DNA from 2 places in the Nonomuraea sp. NPDC049649 genome. Region 2 is predicted to be linked to the other one. Evidence: riboswitches for the same ligand, from Rfam matches in the RefSeq annotation. Region 2 holds a riboswitch; the other holds the start of a gene.
What was found. Region 2 has a riboswitch for S-adenosylmethionine ahead of thrC (threonine synthase). Riboswitches for the same ligand answer to the same signal wherever they lie in the genome.
Positions count from the first base shown of each region.

Region 1 (7,436 bases), on a different contig from region 2:
GAACCGCTCGCCGTCGTGGTCGACCAGGAACGCGCCCTCGCCCCGTACCGCCTCGGAGATCAGCGGCTGCTGGCCGGTGGAGTCCTCGCCCAGCCACAGCACGGTCGGGTGGAACTGGACGAACTCCAGGTCGCGCACGACCGCGCCGGCCCGCAGCGCCAGCGCGACGCCGTCGCCGGTGGACACGACCGGGTTGGTGGTGGCCGCGTACACCTGGCCCATGCCGCCGGTGGCGAGCACGACCGCGCGGGCCCGCACCGCGCCCACGCCGTCGCGCGCGCCCTCGCCCATGACGTGCAGGGTCACGCCGGTGGCCCGGCCCCGCGCGTCCTTGAGCAGGTCGAGGACGAGGGCGTGCTCGATCACCTCGATGCCGCTCGCGCGTACCGCCTCCACCAGCGCCCGCTGCACCTCGGCGCCGGTGGCGTCGCCGCCGGCGTGCACGATGCGGTCGCGCCGGTGGCCGCCCTCGCGGGTGAGCTGGAGCCTCCCGTCGGGCGTGCGGTCGAAGCGGGCGCCGCGGTCCATCAGCCGCCGCAGCGCGCCCGGGCCCTCGGTCACCAGCGTCCGCACCGCCTGGGTGTCGCAGAGCCCGACCCCGGCCAGCAGCGTGTCGTTGAGGTGCTCGTCGGGGCTGTCGCCGGGGTCCAGCACGGCCGCTATGCCGCCCTGCGCCCACCGGGTGGAGCCGGAGGAGAGCACGTCCTTGGTCACGACCAGGACGCGCTCGTCCGGGGCCAGCTCGGCGTAGCGCAGCGCCACGGTCAGTCCGGCGATCCCGGATCCGACGACGACGACGTCGGCCTCGGCGGTCCAGCCGGGATCGGGGGCCGTCAGCCGCAGGGGAATCGCCGGTGCACTCATGGGCCCTCCTCGAACGGGGCTATCTCGTCAATATGACGATAATGCGTCGCTGGGGATGCGCGCGCCCCGGGCCCGCTACCGGCCCAGCCGCACCACCACATTGTCGATGAGCCGCGTCGCGCCCACGCGGGCGGCCACCGCCAGAACGGCTTCTCCCTCGTACGAGTCGGGAACCTCCGTGAACGTGGCCGGGTCGACCAGCACCAGATAGTCGACCTCCAGCTCGGGCGGGGCCTCGGCCAGCACCTTCGCGGCCGTGGCGCGGACCTGGGCCGCGCCCGGCTCGTCGGCCGCGGCCAGCAGGGCGCGCGACAGCGTAAGCGCCACCCGGCGCTCGCCGGCCGACAGGTAGCGGTTCCGGCTGGACAGGGCCAGGCCGTCGGGCTCCCGGACGGTGGGGGCGCCGACGATCTCCACGGGCACGTCCAGGTCGGCCGCCATGCGGCGGATCAGGGCCAGCTGCTGGGCGTCCTTCTGCCCGAACACGGCCAGGTCCGGGCGCACCAGGTTGAACAGCTTGAGCACCACGGTGAGCATGCCGTCGAAGTGGCCGGGCCGGGAGGCGCCCTCGACGATCCGCCCCATCTCGCCCGCGGACACGCTCACCTGGCGGCCGGGCGGGTACATGTCGTCGGCCGACGGGGCGAACACCACGTCCACCCCCTCCTCCCGGCACGCCTCCAGGTCGGCGTCGAACGTGCGCGGGTAGCGGGCGAAGTCTTCGCCCGGGCCGAACTGCAGCGGGTTGACGAAGATGCTGACGACGACCTGGTCGGCCCGCTCGCGGGCGAGCCTGATGAGTGAGCGGTGCCCTTCGTGCAGGGCGCCCATGGTGGGGACGAGAGCCAGAGTCCCGTCACGGCGGGCTTCGATCAGGTCGGTGCGGTTCCTGGCGACGATCGGGTCCATGCGCAGCCTCCGAGAACGGATCCATGCCCATCGCGGGTCACGGTCACGTCCATATGTTGCCACCCAGCGCGTCGAGCAATCGCTCGGCCTCCTCCGGTTTGAGCAGCCCCGCCGCCAGCGCCCGGTCGGCCGTGAGCCGGGCCAGCGCTATGTAGGCGTCCGCCGCCTCCGGAGCGGCCACGATCAGCGCGTCCACGTGCTTGCGCACGGTGCCCGCGTCGCCGCGCACGACCGGCCCGGTGAGCGCCGACAGGCCGAGCCTGAGCACGTTGTCGAGGGCCGCGCCGAGCAGCGGCCCGAGCATCCGCCCCGGGTGCTCGACGCCGATGCGGGCGAGCAGCTCCTCCGACTCGGCGATGAGCGTCACCATGTGGTTGGCCGCACTGGCCAGGGCGGCGTGGTAGAGCGGGCGATCGGCGTCGGCGATCCACACCGGCTCCCCGCCCATCTCGATGACCAGGGCCTCGGCGATCGGCCGCAGCGGCTCGGGGGCGGTGACGCCGAACGAGCAGCCGGTGATCCGGTTGAGGTCGTCGTCGCGGCCGGTGAAGGTCATCACCGGGTGGAGCGCCAGCGGCAGCGCGCCCGCGGCCGCGGCCGGGTCGAGCACGGACAGGCCGTACGCGCCGCTGCAGTGGACGAGGATCTTGCCGCGCAGGTCGGCGCCGGTCGCGGCCAGGCCGCCCACCAGGTCGGGCAGCGCGTCGTCGGGCACGGTGAGCAGGATGAGCTGCGCCGCCGCCATGACCTCCTCGGGCCGTACCGGCTCGACCCCGAGCCGGGCCGCGGCCCAGCGCCGGGAGGCGTCGGAGACGCCGCTGGCGGCGACGACGCGGTGACCTGCCTGGGCCAGGGCGGCGCCGAGCGCGGAGCCGACTTTCCCAGCGCCCAGCACGCCGACGGTCAGGCGCGCCGGGCGATCGGCTGCCTCCATACGTCACACCCCCGGTCGACCTGTTGGCATCGCCGACCAGGGTAACCGGCGCGTCGCCAAGAGGAAGTGACCGGTCTTTTGCCGCATGTTGCGTTACCGACAAAACGGACAGGGGCAGGGGAGCGGGTGCACCCCCTGTCGGAAGAGATGAGGAGAGGGGTTCACCGCCAGGAGCGGGCGCCGAGTCCCAGCGGACCCGACGCCCGCACTCTGTCATACCTCTCGGGCGGTGCGCGTGGCCGCCGACGCCGACAGGCGGTCACGGCGGGGCCCGGGCCGGGCAGTCCGGCCCGGGCCCTTTGACGGGTCGCTCATGAGATAGTCAAGGCATGTGGCTCACCTGGCGTGCCGCCACCCAGCGCGCGCTGTACGGCGAGGGCGGTTTCTACCTGCGCGAACGCCCTTCCGGCCACTTCCGCACGTCCGTCTGCGCCTCCCCGGTGTTCGCCGAGGCCGTGCTGGCCCTGCTGTGCGAGGTCGACGCCGAGCTGGGCGCGCCCGCCCGGCTGGATCTGGTGGACGTCGGCGCCGGCGAGGGCGTGCTGGTCACCCACCTGCTCGGCATGGCCGCGCCCGAGCTGCGGGCCAGGCTGCGGATCACGGCGGTCGACCTGTCCCCGCGGCCGGACGACCTGCCCGAGGAGGTCGTGTGGTCCGCCCGGATCCCGTCCGGCATCCGCGGCCTGGTCATCGCCAACGAGTGGCTCGACAACGTGCCGCTGGACGTGGCCGAGCAGACCGCCGACGGGCCGCGGCTGGTCCTGGTCCACACCGAGACGGGCGAGGAGCGGCTGGGCGGCGAGCCGTCGGAGGCCGACCGCGAGTGGCTGAAACGGTGGTGGCCGCTGTCGTGCGTGGGCAGCCGGGCCGAGATCGGCCACACCCGCGACGCGGCCTGGGCGGCCGTGATTTCCCGGCTCGACCAGGGGTGGGCCATCGCCGTCGATTATGCACACCCTGTGGATAACCGGCCGCGTCTTGGGACGCTCACCGGATATCGTGACGGCGCGGTCGTTTCCCCCATACCCGACGGGACCTGCGACATCACCGCACATGTCGCGCTCGACGCGTGCGCGGAGGCCGGCTGGCGGGCTGGCGCGATATCCACAGGCTTGTCCACACAGCGGGCCGCGCTGCGCGAATTGGGCGTCACCGGCGCCCGCCCCGCCCTCGACCTGGCCCGTACCGATCCACGGGGGTATCTCAGGGCTCTGGCCCGCGCCTCCGAGGAGGGCGAGCTGATCGATCCGGCGGGGCTGGGCGGGTTCGGCTGGCTCTGCCAGCGGCGGTGACCGGCGTCAGCCCGTGCGCAGTTCCAGCGCGCGCAGGCCCCGGATGACGTATCCCGGCTTCCACTCCGGCTCTCGGACGAGCTCCAGCTTCGGCGCACGGTCGAGCAGCACGCCGAACGACTCGACCATCTCGATCCGGGCCAGCGGCGCGCCCAGGCAGTAGTGGATGCCGAGGCCGAACGAGATGTGCGGGTTGTCCGCACGGCCCACGTCGAACCGGTCCGGGTCCTCGAACACCTCGGGGTCGCGGTTGGCCGAGCCGAACAGCAGCGCCACCTCCGACCCGCGCGGGATCCGCACCCCGCCGACCTCGATGTCCTCCAGCACCCAGCGCTCGAACATCTGCGCCGGCGTGTCCCAGCGCAGCACCTCCTCGATCGCGGTGGGCAGCAGCGACCGGTCGGCGCGCAGCCTCTCCAGCTCGCCGGGGTTCCTGAACAGCGCCCACCAGCCGTTGCCGGTGGCGTTCACGGTGGCCTCGTGACCGGCGTTGAGCAGCAGCACGCAGGTGCCGATCAGCTCGTCCTCGGTCAGCTCGGGGATCCCCGCCAGCGCGCTGATCAGGTCGTCGCCCGGCTTGGCGGCCCGCTCGCGGCCCAGCGCCCTGAGGTACTCGGCGAACTCCTCAGCCGCCCTGACGGCGGTGTGCTGCATCTCCTCGGTCGGGTTGAGCTCGTACATCAGGCAGATGTCCGACGACCAGGGCCGCAGCAGGTGACGGTCCTGCTCGGGGATGCCCAGCATCTCCGCGATCACGGTGACCGGCAGCGGCTCGGCCACCTCGGCGATCAGGTCCCCGCCGCCCTTCTCCACGTACGTGTCCACGAGCCCCTCGGCGATGGCCCGCACGCGCGGGCGGAGCGCCTCGACCATGCGCGGGGTGAACGCCTTGGACACCAGGCGGCGCAGGCGGGTGTGCACCGGCGGCTCGACGTCGAGCATGCCGGCCCGGATCACCCGCCAGAACGGCTCCTGGAACTCCGGCTCCGGCGGCTTGCCGAACTCCTCGTGGGTGGCGACGTGCAGGTAGGAGCGGCCCAGCCTGCGGTCGCGCAGCAGCTCGTCCACGTCGGCGTGGCGGGCGATCAGCCACTGGTCGGTGGGCTCGAAGTAGCTGACGGGGGACTCGGTCCGCAGCTTCGTGTAGACGTCGTACGGATGGGCCACAAAATCCGGATTCCAAGGATCAAAGCGCACGAATTCATAGTAGGAGGTACATCAAGCGGGTTGTTACCCCTGGTCAAGGGAGGCTCGCGATTCACGTGAATCATCGGTTATAGTCCGGGACGTAGGTCATGAGCGCCAGCGTCAAGCCCCGGCTCGCTGGCCGGCAACCCTCGCGTCCGCGGCGGGGTGCCCCGGGTGAAGACCTGGTCCGCCACGAAGTGTGGCGGGCAAGCGCGGGCTCCGTGGCTGCTCCAGGGGTCCGACGACCCCTGAGGAGGCATGCCGTGTCCACGCTGACGATCTTCGACCGCCCCCGCGCCGCTTCTGTGCAGCGCCCGCAAGCCCCTGCGCGCCCGATCCCCGCCGTGCTCGGCGCCGACCTGCGGGTCCCGGTCAAGGGCGGCACGCTCACCGGGTACGCCAACCTCGACTACGCCGCCAGCGCCCCCTGCCTGGAGCCGGTCAGCGCCGCCGTCGCCGCCGCGCTGCCCGCCTACTCCAGCGTCCACCGCGGCGCCGGGTACGCCTCGCAGCTCACCACCGCCCGCTACGAGCGGGCCCGCCGCGTCGTCGCGGCCTTCGTCGGCGCCCGCCCCGACGACGCCGTGGTCTTCACCCGCAACACCACCGACGCCACCAACCTGCTGGCCCGCTGCCTGCCCGAGGACGCCACCGTGGTCGTCTTCGACACCGAGCACCACGCCTCGCTCCTGCCCTGGCCGCGCAAGGTCCGGCTGGCGCCGCCCGCCTTCCCCGGCGAGGCCGTGCGCGCCGCCGACGACGCGCTGGCCCGGATCGACGGGCCCAAGCTCCTGGCCGTCACCGCCGCCTCGAACGTCACCGGCGAGCTCTGGCCCGTCGCCGCCCTGGCCCACATCGCCCACCGGCACGGCGCGCGCATCCTGGTGGACGCCGCCCAGCTCGCCCCCCACCGGCCGCTCAACCTCACCGCGCTCGGCCTGGACTACGTGGCCTTCTCCGGGCACAAGCTGTACGCGCCGTTCGGGGCGGGAGCGCTGGTCGGCCGCCGTGACTGGCTGTCCGCCGGCGACCCGTACCTGAAGGGCGGCGGCGCGGTGCGCCAGGTCGGCGAGGACGAGGTCGACTGGCACGACGACCCCGAGCCGCGCCACGAGGCCGGCACCCCCAACGTGCTGGGCGCCATCGCGCTGGCCGCCGCCTGCGACGCGCTCACCGCCACCGGCTGGACCCCGCTCGTCCGCGAGGAGCAGCGGCTGATCGCGCGGCTGCGGGCCGGGCTCGCCGGCATCGATGGCGTACGGGAGCTCTCGCTGTGGGGGCCGGACCACCCGCGCGTCGGCATCGTGTCCTTCACCGTCGACGGCCACCCGGCCCGCGAGGTCGCCGAGACGCTCTCCGCCGAGTACGGGATCGGGGTGCGGGACGGCAAGTTCTGCGCGCACCCGTTCGTCCGCCACCTGCTCGGCGCGCGCGAGGGCGGCTGCGCGGACGGCACCGACTCCGCCGTCCGCGCCTCCATCGGCATCGGCACCACCGACGAGCACGTGGACCGGCTGATCGCCGCGCTGCGCGACCTCGCCCGCCGGCCCGCTCAGGCCCGCTGAGGACTCACCGTTTGTGCGGGTTGGGCTGGGTCGGATCGTCGGAGAGCAGGCTGTCCACCTCGCGCCTGTCCCGGTCGTCCAGCCCGCCCGGCCCCCGGCCCTGCCTGGGCACGTCACGCGGCCGCTCGGCCGGCCGCGCGACGGCGGTGTCCTGGTCTCCGGCCTTCCTGTGGCGGAAGACCGAGTGGACGATCGCGTCGAGGCCGATCCGGCCTCCGCCCAGCGCCGCCAGCAGCAGGCAGGCCACGCCCAGCGCGGCCGCCAGCTCCCAGCCGCTGTCCTGGACGAACACCCCGTTGGCCCCGTGCACGAACACGATCGCGCCGATCATGTCGATCAGCAGCAGCAGCGCCACGACCCGGACCGCCAGCCCCAGGATCAGCAGCACCCCGCCGACCACCTCGAGGATCGTCGCGAACGCGGCCGCGACTCCAGGCAGGGGTACGCCCATCTCCGTGAACCCGGCGCTGGTCGCGCCCAGGCCCTGCGTCCATTTCTGCAGCCCGTGCGCCACGAAGATGACGCCGACCACCACGCGGGCGATCAGGGCAGCCACATCAAAGATGACCCTTTTCATCGTCTGTTCCCCCGTTCCAGACTGTCCTCCCCCGCGAAGGCAGAGCGATGCACCTCTTTAACGTTCCTTGACCTCGCGCATCGGACCCCGGCACACCCGTTCCTCGA
Region 1 covers NZ_JBFAOH010000025.1:47,314-54,749, reverse strand. The annotation lists gene AB0J42_RS26645 (L-aspartate oxidase) at 1-864, opposite strand, end outside; gene panC (pantoate--beta-alanine ligase) at 940-1,773, opposite strand; gene AB0J42_RS26635 (Rossmann-like and DUF2520 domain-containing protein) at 1,817-2,707, opposite strand; gene AB0J42_RS26630 (SAM-dependent methyltransferase) at 3,037-3,999, shown strand; gene AB0J42_RS26625 (cytochrome P450) at 4,006-5,196, opposite strand; SAM riboswitch class IV at 5,291-5,406, shown strand; gene AB0J42_RS26620 (aminotransferase class V-fold PLP-dependent enzyme) at 5,523-6,752, shown strand; gene AB0J42_RS26615 (DoxX family protein) at 6,757-7,329, opposite strand.
Region 1: it holds a riboswitch for S-adenosylmethionine, as region 2 does, so the genes downstream of both, AB0J42_RS26620 (aminotransferase class V-fold PLP-dependent enzyme) here and thrC (threonine synthase) in region 2, are expected to answer to the same signal.

Region 2 (7,436 bases):
GATCAGGCTGGCCATGGCGGTGCCGTGGTCGCCCCAGCTCCCGCGGGTCCTGGCGGCGCCGGTCAGGTCGGGGCCGTACATCACGGAGCCGCGCAGGTCCTGGTGGTCGCCGCGGACGCCGGTGTCGAGGACGGCCACCAGCACGCCCTCGCCCTCGGTGACGCGCCAGGCGTCGGGCAGCCGCAGCGTGTCGAGCTGCCACTGCTTGGACCTGGCGATCTCGCCGAGTTCGTCGTCGGCGACGGCGGGCGGCGCCAGGGCGAACAGCAGCAGGGACGGCAGGAGCAGCGCCGCGGGGAGGCGTGGCGGCCTCATTCCGTGAGGCCCCGGTGCAGCGCGGTCGCGAGCTGGCGGGCTAAACCGCCCAGCCGGGACATGACCCGGGCGCCCGCGTGGTAGGAACGCCCGTCGGCGTAGCCCGCGACGGTGGCCACCAGGTACGCGTCCGAGGCGAGCCGGGCACCGGTGAAGCACTGCCGCTCGCCGAAGTGCTCGGCCGGGCCGGGGAAGGCGACCGGCCGGACCGTCACGCGGTCCGCCGTCCCCAGAGGGACGGGGCGGGCCAGCACGGCGATGCCGGCCGTGGCGACGAAGGTGGCGGTGCTGTCGGCGTACGTGGCCCGCAGCGCGGTCACGCAGGCGGGCGGCGCGGCGCGGAAGGCGGCCGCGCAGGAGGTCTCGGGGGCGATCCCGGCCAGCAGGTAGGTGACCTGCGCGCCTGACGGGCTGGTGCCGGTGATCGCGTACGGGAAGACCCGCGTCACCGGCCACACGCGCCAGCGGTCGGCTACCGGCCCGGCCGGATACCGGAATGACGACAGGGTGAAAAGCAGAAACAGGGAGAGCGGCAACACGTCGACCTCGAACACGGGGGGAGGGGGCGCCCGATTTGCCGTGCATTCTGGCACGGGGTTGACGGCTCAGTCCGACGGTTCAGTAAACAGTCCGATACACGGCGTAACTGGTGATTAGTGGCTTTTGCGCTATACGGAGGGGGCCAGCCGGACGTGCGCGCCCGGCGGCAGACCCAGGCGCTGCGCGGCGTCTCCGCAGTTCACCGCGAGAGCGATCAGGCCCGCCGAGTCCGCGAACGCCACCAGCTCCCCGGGCGGGACCGCCGCGTACGTCTCCCGATAGGGCATCGACAGCCGCCGCCTGCCCAGCGACACGCCGAGCGTGTCGCCCACCCGCAGGCCCAGCGCCTCCAGATCACCCACCGTGATCGACAGCTGCGTGTTGCCGTAGCGGTCCACCGAGACCACCTCGCCCTCGACCGCGCCCTCGCGCCGCACCGAGGTCGGCTCCGGCAGCGACACCAGCCTGTCCACCGGCACCCCGGGACCCAGCTCGCTCGGCCGCAGCCCGGTGCAGAGCCGCCCGGCCACCGGCGCGAACACGTCCCGGCCGTGGAAGGTGGGCGACACCGGGCGCAGGAAGTACTCGGCGTTCGTCAGCTCGTACGCCGCCACCGCGCCGCCGCTCGCGGCCACCGCCCACGACAGCAGCCCGTTGTCAGGACCGATGAACACCCGGCCGCCCGCCTCGACCGCGACCGCGCGCCGGGCGCCGCCCGCGCCGGGGTCGACCGCCCCGACGTGCACGCCCGCCGGCAGGTACGGGATCGTCTGGGCCAGGATGGCCGCGCCACGCCGCACGTCGCCCGACGGGACCAGATGGCACACGTCGATGACCCGGGCCTGCGGGGCGATCCTGGCGATCACTCCGTGACAGGCGGCGACATAGCCGTCCTCGAGCCCGTAATCCGTGAGAAGCGTGATGACTGAGGTCACACTTAGTGACTGTACGTCTCTCAATCCACCGTGAACAGTCGCACTCGGCACATTACGATGGCCACGGGCCCCGCGCGTGAGGCCGTCGTCGCGCCGCCCGTTTCGAGGAGGACACCATGGACACTGCGCCGTCAGACGGTGACAGTGCCGACCGCAGGACCGGCCAGGACGCCCAGGAGCCCGGCCGGCCACCCCTCACCGACCGCGAGATCGAGCTCCTCGCCTTCGAGCGCCACTGGTGGCGCTACGCGGGCGCCAAGGAGCAGGCCGTCAAGGAGACCTTCGGGTTCTCCGCCACCCGCTACTACCAGTTGCTCGGCGAGCTCATCGACCGCCCGGAGGCGCTGGCGCACGACCCCATGCTGGTCAAGCGGCTGCGCAGGCTCCGCGCCGACCGGCGGCGCGAGCGCTCGGCGCGGCGGCTGGGCATGCGTCCCTGACCGGTTGGGTACGGCAGCGGCGTGAACGACATCCCTGGAATGGAAGCGATACTGAAAGACCCGGCCGGTGCCGTGATCGGGCTCGACTTCGACGGCACCCTCTCGCCGATCGTGCCCGACCCCGACACCGCGGTCGTCCACCCCGGCGCGCCCTCGGTGCTGGCCGAACTCGGCCGGCACGTCCGCGCCGTGGCCATCGTGACCGGCCGGCCGCCGGTCAAGGTGCTGGAGCTGGGTCCCGCGCTCAAGGACGTGCCGGGCCTGGTCATCCTCGGCCACTACGGCTTCGAACGATGGGAGGACGGGCGGATCACCGCGCCCCCGCCGCCGGCCGGGGTGCCGCGCGCCGAGGCGGAGCTGCCGCTGCTGCTCGACTCGCTGGGCGTGACGGACGCGGCCATCGAGGACAAGGGCCGCGCCGTCGCGGTCCACACCCGGCGCAGCGCCGACCCCGAAGGCACGCTGGAACGGCTCCGCGAGCCGCTGGCCCGGCTGGCCGCCAAGCACGGCCTGGTCGTCGAGCCCGGCCGGATGGTGCTGGAGCTGCGGCCGTCGGGCATGGACAAGGGGCACGCGCTCAGCGCCTTCCTGGCCGAGCGGTCCGCCCGGTCGGTGCTCTTCGCCGGCGACGACCTCGGCGACCTGGCCGCCTTCGACGCGGTGCAGGCCGCCGACATGCCCGGCGTGACCGTCTGCAGCGGCTCCAGCGAGGTCACCGCGCTGGCCGAGCGTGCCGACATCGTGGTGGACGGGCCCGAGGGCGTGGTGGCCCTGCTGCGCGAGCTGACCTCGGCGTTCACCCGCCCGTGACCGGTCCCCGCCGCCGTGGCGATGGTCACGGCGGCGAGCCGGCTCCCCGCCGTCAGGGGGTGCCGAGGGCGTCGAGCTGGGCGGCCAGCCACCGGTGCGGTGGCAGGGCGGTGGCGGCCGCCTCCAGCCGCTCGCGGCGGCGGGCGCGCTCCGGCTCCGGCATCACCAGCGCCGCGTGCAGGGCCTCCGCCGTGCCGGTGACGTCGTACGGGTTCACGACCAGCGCGTGCGCGCCCAGCTCCGCGCAGGCGCCGGCCTCCCGGGAGAGCACCAGGGCGCAGCGCGGCGACAGGATCGGGCCCTCCTTGGCGACCAGGTTCATGCCGTCGCGGATCGGGTTGACCAGCAGCACGTCGGCGAGCCGGTAGGCGGCAAGGGAGCGCGGGTAGTCGTCGTCGACGTTGAGGATCAGCGGGTTCCAGTCGTCGGTGGCGTACTCGTCCTCGATCTCCTGCGCGCAGCGCTGCACGGCCGCGGTGTACTCGCGGTACTCGGGCAGGTCGTGGCGGCTCGGGTAGGCGAAGGCCAGGTGGACGACACGCCCGTGCCACTCGGGGTGGGCGTCGAGGAACTCCTTGTAGGCCAGCAGGCCGCGCACGATGTTCTTCGACAGCTCGGTGCGGTCGATCCGCACGATCAGCCGGCGGTCGCCGACCTGCTCGCGGATGGCCGCCATGTGGGACTCGACGTCGGGCTCGCCGGCGCGGGCCCACAGCGCCTTGCCGTCGACGCCGAGCGCGTGCACGCCGACGCGGGTGGTGCGGCCCTCGTACGTGATCGTCCCGGCCTGCCGGTCGATCGCGGCGCCCAGCATGGTCTCGCAGCAGTCCATGAACGCGCCGGCCCAGCGGCGGGTGAGGAACCCGGCGTGGTCGGCGCCCAGGACGCCCTCCAGCACCTCGCCCGCCACCGCGTCGGGCAGCAGCGAGAAGTACTCGGGCGGCGCCCAAGGCGTGTGGCTGAAGTGCGCGATGCGCAGGTCGGGCCGTTCGGCGCGGAGCATCGCCGGGGTCAGCGTCAGGTGGTAGTCCTGCACCATGACCCGGGCGCCGTGGCCCGCCTCCTCGGCCAGCGCGAGCGCGAAGGCGCCGTTGTAGTCGCGGTAGGACTCCCAGTCGCGCCGGAACCGGGTGCCGAAGTGGGGCGCGTTCGGGATGTCGTAGAGCAGGTGGTTGACGAACCAGAGGGTGGAGTTGGCCACGGAGTTGTAGGCGCGGTGGAAGGTCGTGGGCGCGATGTCGAGCATCCGTACAGCGCCCGTCTCGTAGCCGGCGTGGTCTAGCCGGCCGCCGGGAGCCTGGCGGGCGGCGCCGCGGTCGCCGTCGGAGAGGGCGGCGCACACCCAGAGCACGCCCTCCTCGCCGGCGACGCCGGAAAGCCCGGAGACGAGCCCGCCGCCGCCGCGTTTCATGGTGAGGACGCCGTCGTCGGAGACGGTGAAAGACACCGGGCCTCTGTTCGACGCGAGCAGGACGCTGTTCATTTACGCTCCCTCCGACCATAGGATCCCAGCTATGGCGCTAGATGAGCACACCGAGGAACTCGCCCGTGCCGCCGCCGGCGGCGATCATCGCGCGCTCGGCGAACTGCTGCGGCGGATCGAGCCCGACGTGTTGCGACACTGCGCCCGGATCCTGCCGTATCACCACGACGCGGAAGAGGCCGCGCAGGACACCCTGCTCGCGGTCGCGCGCAACATCGGGCGGTTCGAGGGGCGGGCCAGGTTCAGCACGTGGCTTCACATCGTGACCGCGAACTGCGCGCGCACCACGTACCGCTCGCTGAAACGCAGGGCGGCGGAGCAGCAGAGCTCCGACGAGCTGCTGTCGCAGAAGCCCGACGTGCGGCGGGTCAGCGTGATCGCGGGCTCGCGGCTGGACCTGCTCGACGCGATGGAGGCGCTGGAGGCCGACAAGCCCGACCTGGCGCAGGCGCTGGTGCTCCGCGACATCGTGCAGCTCGACTACAGCGAGGTGGCCGAGCAGCTCAACATCCCGCTCGGCACCGCCAAGTCGCGCATCCACCAGGCCCGCAAATACGTCCAGGGCGTGCTCGGCGACGACTACCGGTGAGACCGTTCATCTCACAGGGTGAGACGCGTGTCCAATGCACGTGGTTGATTAGGTAGAGTCCCTGGCAGTAGCAACAATTGAACATTGCTCATCCAGAGGGGTGGAGGGACCGGCCCTGCGAAGCCCCGGCAACCCTCCCGGCTTATGGCTCGCGACGTGGCGAGGCCGACCGGGACAGGGTGCCAATTCCGGTCTGCGGTCAGGGTGGCCGCAGGCGAAGATGAGGGAAGGCCTCGCTTCATGTCGCTTGACTTTGGTCCTGCCACGGCTCTGTCCTGCCGCGAGTGCGGCGCCCGTTACCCGCTCGGCCCCAGCTTCGCGTGTGTCGAGTGTTTCGGGCCGCTGGAGACGGCTTACGACTTCGGTGACGTCAAGAGGTCCGACATCGAGTCGGGCCCGGCCAGCATCTGGCGCTACCGCTCGCTGCTGCCGGTGCCCGCCGACGTCGCCTCCAAGCCGAACATGAACCCCGGCTGGACGCCGCTCGTCAAGGCGGGCAACCTGGGCAGGGCGCTCGGCATCAAGTCCCTGTACGTGAAGGACGACTCGGCCAACCCCACCCACTCCTTCAAGGACCGGGTGGTGGCCATCGCCGTCGAGGCGGCGCGCAACTTCGGCTTCCACACGCTCTCCTGCTCCTCCACGGGCAACTTGGCGGGGGCCGTGACGGCCGCCGCGGCCCGGGCCGGGCTGGAGGCGTGCGTGTTCATCCCCGCCGGGCTGGAGCAGGCGAAGATCGCCATGGCCCGGATCTTCGGCGGGAAGCTCGTCGCCATCGAGGGCAGCTACGACGAGGTGAACCGGTTCTGCTCGGAGCTGATCGGTGACCCGATGGGCGACAAGTGGGGGTTCGTCAACGTCAACCTGCGGCCCTACTACGCCGAGGGCTCCAAGACGCTCGCGTACGAGATCGCCGAGCAGCTCGGCTGGCGGCTGCCGGAGCAGATCATCATCCCGATCGCGTCCGGCTCCCAGCTCACCAAGATCGACAAGGGCTTCAAGGAGCTGATCCGGCTCGGGCTGGTCGAGGACCGGCCCTACAAGATCTTCGGGGCGCAGGCGCTCGGCTGCTCGCCGGTGTCGGCGGCCTACAAGGCGGGCCACGACGTGGTCCAGCCGGTCAAGCCCGACACCATCGCCAAGTCGCTGGCCATCGGCAACCCCGCCGACGGCCCCTACGTGCTCGACATCGCCCGGCGCACCGGCGGCGCCGTCGAGGACGTGACGGATGCCGAGATCGTGGCGGCCATCAAGCTGCTGGCCACCACGGAGGGCATCTTCGCCGAGACGGCCGGCGGCGTCACGGTGGGCGTGCTGAAGAAACTCGTCGAGACCGGGCAACTCGACCCGGAGGCCGAGACCGTGGTGCTCAACACCGGCGACGGGCTGAAGACGCTCGACGCCGTGGTGGCCGACGCGCAGCCCACGGCCGTGATCAGGCCCTCACTCGACGCGTTCCGCGCGACTGTCTGACAACCAGGAAAAGGCGAGGTTTACCATGAGCGTTACTGTGCGGATTCCCACGATCCTGCGGACCTACACCGGGGGCAACGCGGAAGTGAGCGGGGAGGGCGCGACTCTCCGTGACGTCCTGGCCAAGCTCGATTCCGACTATCCGGGCATTGGCGGACGTATTCTGGATGAATCGGGCAAAATTCGGCGTTTTGTCAACGTCTATGTGGGGGAAGAGGACGTCCGATTCGCCCAGGGCCTCGACACTCCCGCCCCGGAGGGCACGCAGATCTCTATCATCCCGGCGGTCGCGGGCGGCTGACTCCCCGACCGGCAGAGCAATCGTCTAGAAGGCGCCCCTTGTGGGCGCCTTCTCCCTTTTGTGGGAAATACAACCTTGAACTACTCCGCTAGCAGAGAAATAGGGCTTTTGTCGATTGACTCTGTTGCCGACCGCCTTGCCACAGGTATGGTCGAGTGCGATCGTCAGACGGATATCCCCATAAGTCGTGGCGATTGTGGGTCTCGCAGAGGAATGGGCGAGATCTCTTAGCCCAGTAAGAGGAGTCGGAAGTGGCGCAGGGCACCGTCAAGTGGTTCAACGCGGACAAGGGCTACGGCTTCATCGCGGTAGACGGTGGTAAGGATGTATTCGTCCATTACTCGGCAATCCTGATGGACGGGTACCGCTCTCTCGAGCAGGGACAACGAGTCGAGTTCGAGATCACGCAGGGTCAGAAGGGGCCGCAGGCGGAATCCGTCCGCGCTGTCGCCTAGCTGACGCACGTCGGTAGATCACACGTCAGCGCAGTGCGTGTGACCTGCCACTTCACCATCGGGTACGGCGGGTCGCCCGGGGCCCGCCGTACGGA
Region 2 covers NZ_JBFAOH010000056.1:344-7,779, reverse strand. The annotation lists gene AB0J42_RS35100 (S8 family serine peptidase) at 1-315, opposite strand, end outside; gene AB0J42_RS35095 (hypothetical protein) at 312-869, opposite strand; gene AB0J42_RS35090 (SAM-dependent chlorinase/fluorinase) at 984-1,790, opposite strand; gene AB0J42_RS35085 (DUF3263 domain-containing protein) at 1,907-2,230, shown strand; gene otsB (trehalose-phosphatase) at 2,270-3,040, shown strand; gene AB0J42_RS35075 (trehalose-6-phosphate synthase) at 3,093-4,523, opposite strand; gene AB0J42_RS35070 (RNA polymerase sigma factor) at 4,555-5,112, shown strand; SAM riboswitch class I at 5,198-5,339, shown strand; gene thrC (threonine synthase) at 5,353-6,585, shown strand; gene AB0J42_RS35060 (MoaD/ThiS family protein) at 6,611-6,886, shown strand; gene AB0J42_RS35055 (cold-shock protein) at 7,138-7,341, shown strand.